2 regions of the Paracoccus cavernae genome follow, and region 2 is predicted to be linked to the other one. Evidence: riboswitches for the same ligand, from Rfam matches in the RefSeq annotation. Region 2 holds a riboswitch; the other holds the start of a gene.
The links. Region 2 has a riboswitch for cobalamin ahead of nrdH (glutaredoxin-like protein NrdH). Riboswitches for the same ligand answer to the same signal wherever they lie in the genome.

Region 1: it holds a riboswitch for cobalamin, as region 2 does, so the genes downstream of both, bluB (5,6-dimethylbenzimidazole synthase) here and nrdH (glutaredoxin-like protein NrdH) in region 2, are expected to answer to the same signal.

The regions. Positions count from the first base shown of each region.
Region 1 covers NZ_JBHMDZ010000001.1:345,091-349,310, forward strand. Annotated here, with positions in the region: gene ACFFUC_RS01740 (glycosyltransferase family 2 protein) at 1-468, shown strand, start outside; gene ACFFUC_RS01745 (NAD-dependent epimerase/dehydratase family protein) at 465-1,568, shown strand; cobalamin riboswitch at 1,605-1,784, shown strand; gene bluB (5,6-dimethylbenzimidazole synthase) at 1,832-2,593, shown strand; gene ACFFUC_RS01755 (pyridoxal-phosphate-dependent aminotransferase family protein) at 2,740-3,912, shown strand; gene ACFFUC_RS01760 (heme ABC transporter ATP-binding protein) at 3,994-4,220, opposite strand, start outside.
Region 2 covers NZ_JBHMDZ010000045.1:100,199-104,418, forward strand. Annotated here, with positions in the region: gene ACFFUC_RS15055 (MFS transporter) at 1-1,216, shown strand, start outside; gene speB (agmatinase) at 1,247-2,227, shown strand; cobalamin riboswitch at 2,530-2,727, shown strand; gene nrdH (glutaredoxin-like protein NrdH) at 2,831-3,052, shown strand; gene nrdI (class Ib ribonucleoside-diphosphate reductase assembly flavoprotein NrdI) at 3,068-3,484, shown strand; gene nrdE (class 1b ribonucleoside-diphosphate reductase subunit alpha) at 3,466-4,220, shown strand, end outside.

The DNA.
Region 1 (4,220 bases), on a different contig from region 2:
ATCGGGCTTGTGCAGGGCCAGCGGGTCGGGCGCAAGGATACACGTTCGAAACGATGGGCCTCGAAGCTCGCGAACCGCATTCGCGGCGGGCTTTTGGGCGACGGGGTCAGCGACAGCGGCTGCGGGCTCAAGGCATTCCCGCGCGAGGTCTATCTGAATCTCGCCTTCTTCGACCATATCCACCGCTTCATGCCCGCCATGATCAAACGCGAGGGGTGGACGGTCGTGACCGTACCCGTCACCCATGCCGAACGGGCCTCGGGGCGCTCGAACTACAACAATTTCCAGCGCGCGCGGGTGGGTGCGGTCGATCTTTTGGGCGTGGCATGGCTGATGCGCCGCCGCCGCTTGCCGGTCGTGCGCGATCTGCCGATGTCCGCGGGGCTAGACGCGCCGGCGCGCAGCACCGCCTCCAGCGGCCACAACCCCGCCTTCGGGCAATCCACAACCGTGGAGGCCGCGCTGTGAGAGTTCTGATCACCGGAGCGGCAGGTTTCATCGGCGCGACGCTCGCACGGCTTTTGCTGCGCGAGGGCTGCGAAGTGGTCGGGGTCGACGATCACAACGCCTATTACGACCCCGCCCTCAAGGCCGCGCGCGAGGCGCAGCTTCTGGCCAGCCCGAATTATCTCTCGATCCGCGCCAAGATCGAAACCCCCGGCCTGCTGCGCGACCTTTTCGCGGCCAACAAGCCCGATGTGGTCGTCCATCTCGCGGCTCAGGCCGGCGTGCGCCATTCGATCACCCATCCCGAGACCTATCTCGCCTCGAACCTGCAAGGCAGCTACGAGCTGCTTGAAGCGGCCCGCGCCCATCCCCCGCGCCATATGCTGATGGCATCAAGCAGCTCGGTCTATGGCGGCAATGCCCAAATGCCCTACCGCGAGACCGACAAGACCGATCTGCCCCTGTCCTTCTATGCCGCGACCAAGAAGTCCAACGAGATGATGGCGCATTCCTACGCCGGCCTCTTTGCGCTGCCGATCACGATGTTCCGCTTCTTCACGGTTTACGGCCCTTGGGGGCGGCCGGATATGGCGCCGCATCTCTTTACCTCGGCGCTGTTCGAGGGGCGCGCGATCAAGCTGTTCAACCACGGTCACATGATGCGCGATTTCACCTTCGTCGACGATCTGGTTGCCTCGATCCGCGCGCTGATGGATGCGGTCCCGCCTGCGCCGAATGCGGCCAGCCGCGGGCCTGCCGCGGAATTCGACAGCCTCTCGCCCTGCGCGCCCTGGCGCGTGGTCAATATCGGCAACGGCCAGCCCGTCCCGCTGATGGGCTTTGTGCGCGCGCTCGAGGCGGCCTCGGGGCGCGAGGCCCTGTTCGAGATGCTGCCGATGCAGCCCGGCGACGTCGAGGCGACATGGGCCGACACCACCTTGCTCGGGCATCTGACCGGCACGGTGAACCGCACCGATATCCGCGAGGGTGCGGCGCGTTATGTCGGCTGGTTTCGCGATTACTACGCTCAGGACAAGGCCATGACGCCAGTTTGGCAGCCGGCCCATCAGGCGGCCATCCGCAACCCGCCCTCGCGCGATTGGCAACGCCCCCTCTCCTGAGGCCGCGCAAGGGATTTACCCAAAGGCGCCGTTCGGGCTATGTTTCGCGGGTCTGGTGCCCGCGCGATCGGCCGGGAGAATCGGGAATGCGGCGAACATCCGCAACGTGCCCAACGCTGTAAGGTGGACGGGCGGCATGGTCACTGGCGCAAGCCGGGAAGGCGCCGCGACCGGATGAAACCAAGTCAGAAGACCGGCCAGACGGCATAGACTGCGCCATGCGGACGATGGCGCGCTCGCAGGTCTGTCAGACGAGGGACGTCATGCAACCAAACCGCCCCCCTTCGGGTCACAACACGGCGAATTCCGACCAAACGGCACATAGCCCGTCGGACCATCCCGAACCCGCGCGGCCCTTTTCGCAGGCCGAGCGCGCGGCGATCTACCGCGCCATCAACGAGCGGCGCGACGTGCGCAGCCAGTTTCTGCCCGACCCCATCGCCCCCGAGGTCCTGCGCCGCCTGCTCGAAGCCGCCCATGCCGCGCCCTCGGTCGGGCTGATGCAGCCGTGGAACTTCCTCATCATCGAAAGCACCGCCGTCCGCCAGCAGATCCGCGCCGCTTTCGAGACCGCCAATCACGAAGCCGAAGACATGTTCGACGGCCGGAAACGGCAGCTTTATTCCGAGCTGAAACTGCAAGGCATCACCGATGCGCCAGTCAATCTGTGCATCACCTGCGACCGCGATCGCGGCGGCAAGGTCGTTCTCGGGCGCACCCACAACCGCGACACCGATCTTTATTCGACGGTCTGCGCGGTCCAGAATCTGTGGCTGGCAGCGCGGGCCGAGGGGATCGGCGTCGGCTGGGTCAGCATCTTTCACGATGCCGATCTGCGCCGCATCCTGAACCTGCCTCACCATGTCGTGCCGGTGGCCTATCTCTGCCTCGGCCATGTCGCCGAGTTGTACGAGCAGCCCGAGTTGCAGGCGCGCGGCTGGGCCGAACGCCGCGTTCTGGACGATCTCATCCTGCACGAGCGTTGGCCCGACGAAGAGACCGCGCCGCAAAACCGCGAAAGCTGACCGCAGAGAGGGCCGGAGGGCTAGGCCGAGAACAAACCCGAAGGGGGCCGACCCGAAGGCGGGAATTGACCCTGCTTTCGGGCCGCCCTATCGATGGGCGGCGCAGAGATCACGCGCCTGTCTCCTTTCCGCTTCGGGACTCCCAGATGACCTTTGCCAACGGCCGAACCACGCTTGCCATTCCCGGCCCCTCGCCCCTGCCCGACCGCGTTTTGCGCGCGATGGCGCGGCCCTCGCCCGATATCTATTCGGGCGAATTGCCCGCGCTCAACCTCCGGCTCATGGCGGGGCTCAAGCGTTTGGCGGGCACGCGGGCGCATCTCGCCGCCTATATCGGCAACGGCCATGCCGGATGGGAGGCCGCGATTGCCAATCTCTTCCACCGCGGCGAACGAGCGCTGGTCCTGACCTCGGGCCATTTCGGCCACGGTTGGGCGCGCGCGGCGCAGGCGATGGGGGTCGAGGTCGAGATCATGGATTTCGCCGCCCGCGCCGCCGATCCCGCGCAACTGGCGGAAAGGCTGGCTGCCGACAAGGACCATCTCATCAAGGCCGTGCTGGTCTGCCATATCGACACGGCAACCTCGGTTCAGGCCGATCTGATGGCGCTGAAAGCCGCGATCGGGGATCATCCCGCGCTGTTTGCGGTGGATGCGATCGCCTCGCTCGGATGTGCAGAGCTCTGTATGGATGATTGGGGAATCGATGTGCTGGTCTCGGCCAGCCAGAAAGGGCTGATGTCTCCGCCCGGCGCGGCATTCGTGTGGTTCTCGGAACGCGCGAAAGCCATGGGTCCAAGCGATATGGCCACGCCTTACTGGAACTGGCACGCCCGCGCCGAAGCGACCGAGTTGTGGCAATTCTGGGACGGCACCGCGCCGGTCCAGATGATCTATGCCGCGAACGAGGCGCTGACGATGATCCTCGACGAGGAAAGCCTCCCCGCCGTCTGGGCGCGCCACGAGGGCCTCGCCCGCGCGGTCTGGGCCGCTTTCGAGGCATGGGGCAAGGACGGATCGGGGATCACTTTGACCGTGGCGGAACCGTCCGAGCGGGCGCGTTCGGTCACGGCGGCGACCCTGCCGCGCGCCGATGAGCTACGGGCATGGTGCGACCAGAAGGCGGGGCTGGTGCTGGGCCTCGGTCTGGGCGCGGAGGATGCCGCCAATGCGCTGCGCGTCGCCCATATGGGCCATGCCAACGCCCACCAGATCCTCGGCACGCTGGCCGTGATGGAGGCGGGCATGACCGCGCTTGCCATCCCGCATGGCGCGGGCGCGATCGAGGCCGCGGCGCGGGTCATCGCCGAACGCGCCTGAGCCCATTCGCCGATTAAGCAAATGCGGACGGGTCGCGCCTTGCGGTGCGACCCGTTGCGGTTTTCACGTGAAGCAAAGCCTTCAGGCGGCGGCGTGGGGCAGGATCCAGATCCCCTCGGCCGGCACGGTATTGACCGCCAGCGCGCAGCCGTAGGCCTCGGAAAGGCGCTGGTTGGTCAGCACTTCGGCGGGAGTGCCCTGAGCTACGACCAGCCCCGCTGTGACCAAAGCGATACGGTCGGCAAACATGGCGGTCAGGTTCAGGTCATGCATGACCGCGACCACCCCGCCGCCGCGTCTGGCGTAAT
Region 2 (4,220 bases):
CTTTCTGGCCGCGGTGATCGCGGTCGTCTTCTTTCCCGCGACCGATGCGCGTTCGGGATTGATGGCGGCCTATGCGGTTTTCGCTTTGTCCTTCATCATCCGTCCGATCGGCGGCGTGATCTGGGGCCATTTCGGCGATAAATTTGGGCGCAAGGCCACGCTGTCGCTGTCGATTTTCATCATGTCGGCCGCGACTTTCGTCATCGCCTTTCTGCCGAGCTACGAGACCGCCGGCATGCTGGCGCCGATCCTGCTTTTGCTGACGCGGATGGTGCAGGGCTTTGCCGCTTCGGGCGAGTTCGCGGGCGCGGCCTCGTTTCTGGCGGAATATGCGCCCGACAACCGGCGAGGCTTTTTCACCTCGCTGGTGCCTGCAGGCGAGGCGGCGGGGCTTTTGGCGGCATCGCTGTTCGTCGCGCTGCTTTACGCTTTGTTGTCGGATGCGCAACTCCAGTCATGGGGCTGGCGTCTGCCTTTCCTGATGGCGTTCCCCTTGGGCTTCGTCGGCGTCTTCATCCGCCGCCGCCTCGAGGAAACCCCACATTTCCAGGCGTTGGAACAGGAAAACCACGTTCCCACGACGCCCGTGAAAGAGCTGTTCAAGAACAATTTCCCGCAGCTGATGATGGCTTTCGGCGGCACGCTTCTGAACGCGGTCGGCTTTTACCTCATCCTGATCTACATGCCGACCTACCTTGCCGGAGAGCTGGGCGTGGGCAAAGAGGCCGCATTCCTGTGCTCGACCGTGACGCTGGTGGCCTACCTCGGCTCGATCTTCATCATGGGGGCGCTGTCGGACAAGCTGGGGCGCAAAGTCATCCTGCTGCTGTGCTCGGTCCTGTTTGTCGTGCTGACGGTGCCGCTGTTCATGGTCCTGTCCTCGATCACCTATACCGGCATGGCGAGCACCAGCTATCTGATGATCCTCATGGTCCTTGCGCTGTTCGGGGTCATGATGGCGATGAACGGCGGCACTTTGGCCACGTTCCTGTGCGAGCTCTTCCCGACCCGCGTGCGTTTTTCGGGCTTCGCGCTCAGCTATAACTCGGCCAATGCCTTCTTTGGCGGCACCGCGCCTTTGATCGCAACATGGGTCGGCGGGATCATCGGCAGCGCCCTTGCGCCGGCCTATTTCCTGACCGGCGCCGCAATCATCACCTTCTTGTCGATCATGATGGCCCGCGCAGGCGGGGCAGGGTCGAAGCTGGAAGAGTGACCCAATATCTTGTTGAAAGGACATCATGAAATGAGCACGGACAAATATTCAGCGGGTCGCCTGAACCTACCCTTCGTCGGGATCTGCACCTTCGGCAAACGCCCCTATGTCGCCGATTGGACCCAGATCGACGCCGATGTCGCCGTGCTGGGCGCGCCCTTCGATTTCGGCACGCAATACCGCGCCGGCTCGCGCTTCGGGCCGCGCGGGGTGCGCGAGGCCTCGACGCTGTTCAGCTTCGGCCATGCGGGGGCCTACGATCACGAGGATGACGTCACCTATCTGCCCGACAGCGTGCGCATCGTGGATATCGGCGATGCCGACATCGTCCACACCGACACCGCCCAAAGCCACGCCAATATCAAGACCGGCGTGCAGGCGATCCTTGAAGCGGGGGCCTTTCCGGTGGTGATCGGGGGCGACCACTCGATCAACATCCCCTGTATCGACGCTTTCGAGGGGCATGGCGACATCCATATTTTCCAGATCGACGCGCATCTGGATTTCGTGGACGAGCGTCACGGCGTGCGTACCGGCCACGGCAGCCCGCTGCGCCGCGCCTCGGAAAAGGGCTATGTCACCGGGATGACGCAGGTCGGCATCCGCAACGTGTCCTCGACGGCGCGTGACGGCTACGAGGCGGCGCGGGCCTCGGGATCGGACATCTTGTCGGTGCGTCAGGCGCGCAAGCTCGGCGCCGAAGAGGTGATCAACCGCATCCCCGAGGGCGCGCGCGTCTATGTCACGCTCGATATCGACGGCTTCTGCCCCTCGATCGCGCCGGGGACGGGAACGCCGTCGCATGGCGGGTTCCTTTACTATGAGGTGCTCGAGATGCTTCAGGCGCTCGCGCGTCGCCACGAGGTCGTCGGCATCGACCTGGTCGAGGTCGCGCCCGAGTTCGACCATTCCGCAACCACCACGACGCTCGCGGCGCAGGTCTTGCTGAACTTCATCGGATTCGTCTTCCACGAGCGGGCGCGCCGTGCCGGAAATGTCGCGCAAGGCTGATATGCCCCAGCGTTACATGGATCGGGCTTGAAGCCGATTCTCCAAAATGCAAAAGGGGGCCGCGTCGGTCCCCTTTTGTCATGCCGCAGCGTCCCGTTCGGGGCCGCGACGGGCGAACGGGGGCGGGAATGCGCCGCTGCGAGGGCTTGAGTCCCGCGCGTGAATAGCTCTTTATGTTGCAGGGCGCGGGCGTCCCGCAGCCCCGAAACTCCGAAACTGTGGTTCGCTTCAAAGGCTTGATTGTCACGGGCAGTCTGTTACCTTGTCGTCATACCATATGTTGACAAAAATGCGGCCGTGAGGCCTAATGCTTGTGTTCTGGTTCTTGAGTCGAAGACGCGTTTGGCGCAAGAAAAAGAGGGAAAGCCGGTGAGAAGCCGGCGCTGCCCCCCGCAACTGTAGGCGGTGAGCGAAGCCACAAGGATCCTGCGGGTTTCTGCGCGAAGGATCGGCCGAGCGATGATCCGTGAGTCAGGACCTGCCAGGACAGGAATAGAATTAACCGTGCGGTGGGCGCGGGGGTTTCAAAACGTCTGACGAAGGAGTGTCTTCGCCGGATTTTCCCCTGTCTCTCGTCGCGATATGCCAAGGGACAAGGAAGATATGACCATCACCGTTTACTCGAAGCCTGCTTGCGTTCAGTGCACCGCCACGACCCGCGCGCTTGATGCGAAAGGTCTGTCCTACGACATCATCGACCTGACGCAGGACGAGGCGGCGATGGAGAAGGTGACGGCCCTTGGCTACCGTCAGGCTCCGGTCGTGATCGCGGGCGACGAGCATTGGGCGGGCTTTCGTCCCGACATGATCGGCCGTCTGTCCTGATCGGGCAGCGGGGTCGTGCTTGATCTTGTCTATTTCTCGTCGGTCTCGGGCAATACGGCCCGTTTCGTCGAGAGATTGGGAATGGGGGGCACCCGTATTCCGGTCAGCCCTTCCGATCCGATGCCGGTTGCGGACAAGCCTTTCGTCCTGATCTGTCCGACTTTCGCGGATGGTCTGGGGCGGGGCGCGGTCCCCAAACAGGTGATCAAGTTTCTCAATATCGCCGAAAACCGCGACCTGCTGCGCGGCGTGATCGCCGCGGGCAACCGCAACTTCGGCACGACCTTCGCCCTTGCGGGCGATGTCATCGCACAAAAAACCAACGCGCCAGTTCTCTACCGTTTCGAACTGGCGGGCACCGAAACCGATATCATCCGCATCAAAGCGGGGCTTGCTGAATTCCGGGGGATGGAATGCTCGACAATGGCGTGAAGGCCGAACTTGATTACCATGCATTGAACGCGATGCTGAACCTCTACGACAGCGAGGGGAAGATCCGTTTCGACGCCGACCGCAAGGCGGCGCATCAATTCTTCCTGCAGCATGTCAACCAGAACACGGTCTTCTTCCATTCGCTGGACGAGAAGCTCGATTATCTGGTCGAGGAAGGCTATTACGAGGCGCAGGTTCTGGACCAGTATTCCAAGAACTTCATGCGCGAGATCTGGGACGCCGCCTACAAGAAGAAATTCCGTTTCCCGACTTTCCTCGGCGCGTTCAAATATTACACCAGCTACACGCTGAAGACCCGTGACGGTCAGCGCTATCTCGAGCGCTACGAGGACCGCGTCGTCATGGTCGCCCTGGCGCTGGCGCGCGGCGACGAAAAGCTGGCGATGCGCTTCATGGACGAGATCCTGTCGGGCCGCTTCCAGCCCGCCACGCCGACCTTCCTGAACGCAGGGAAAAAATCGCGCGGCGAGCTGATTTCCTGCTTCCTGCTGCGCGTCGAAGACAACATGGAATCGATCGGCCGCTCGATCAACTCGTCCCTGCAGCTTTCCAAGCGCGGCGGCGGCGTGGCTTTGATGCTGACCAACATCCGCGAGGCAGGTGCCCCGATCAAAGGGATCGAGAACCAGTCCTCGGGCGTCATTCCGGTGATGAAACTGCTGGAGGACAGCTTCAGCTACGCCAACCAGCTGGGCGCGCGTCAGGGCGCGGGCGC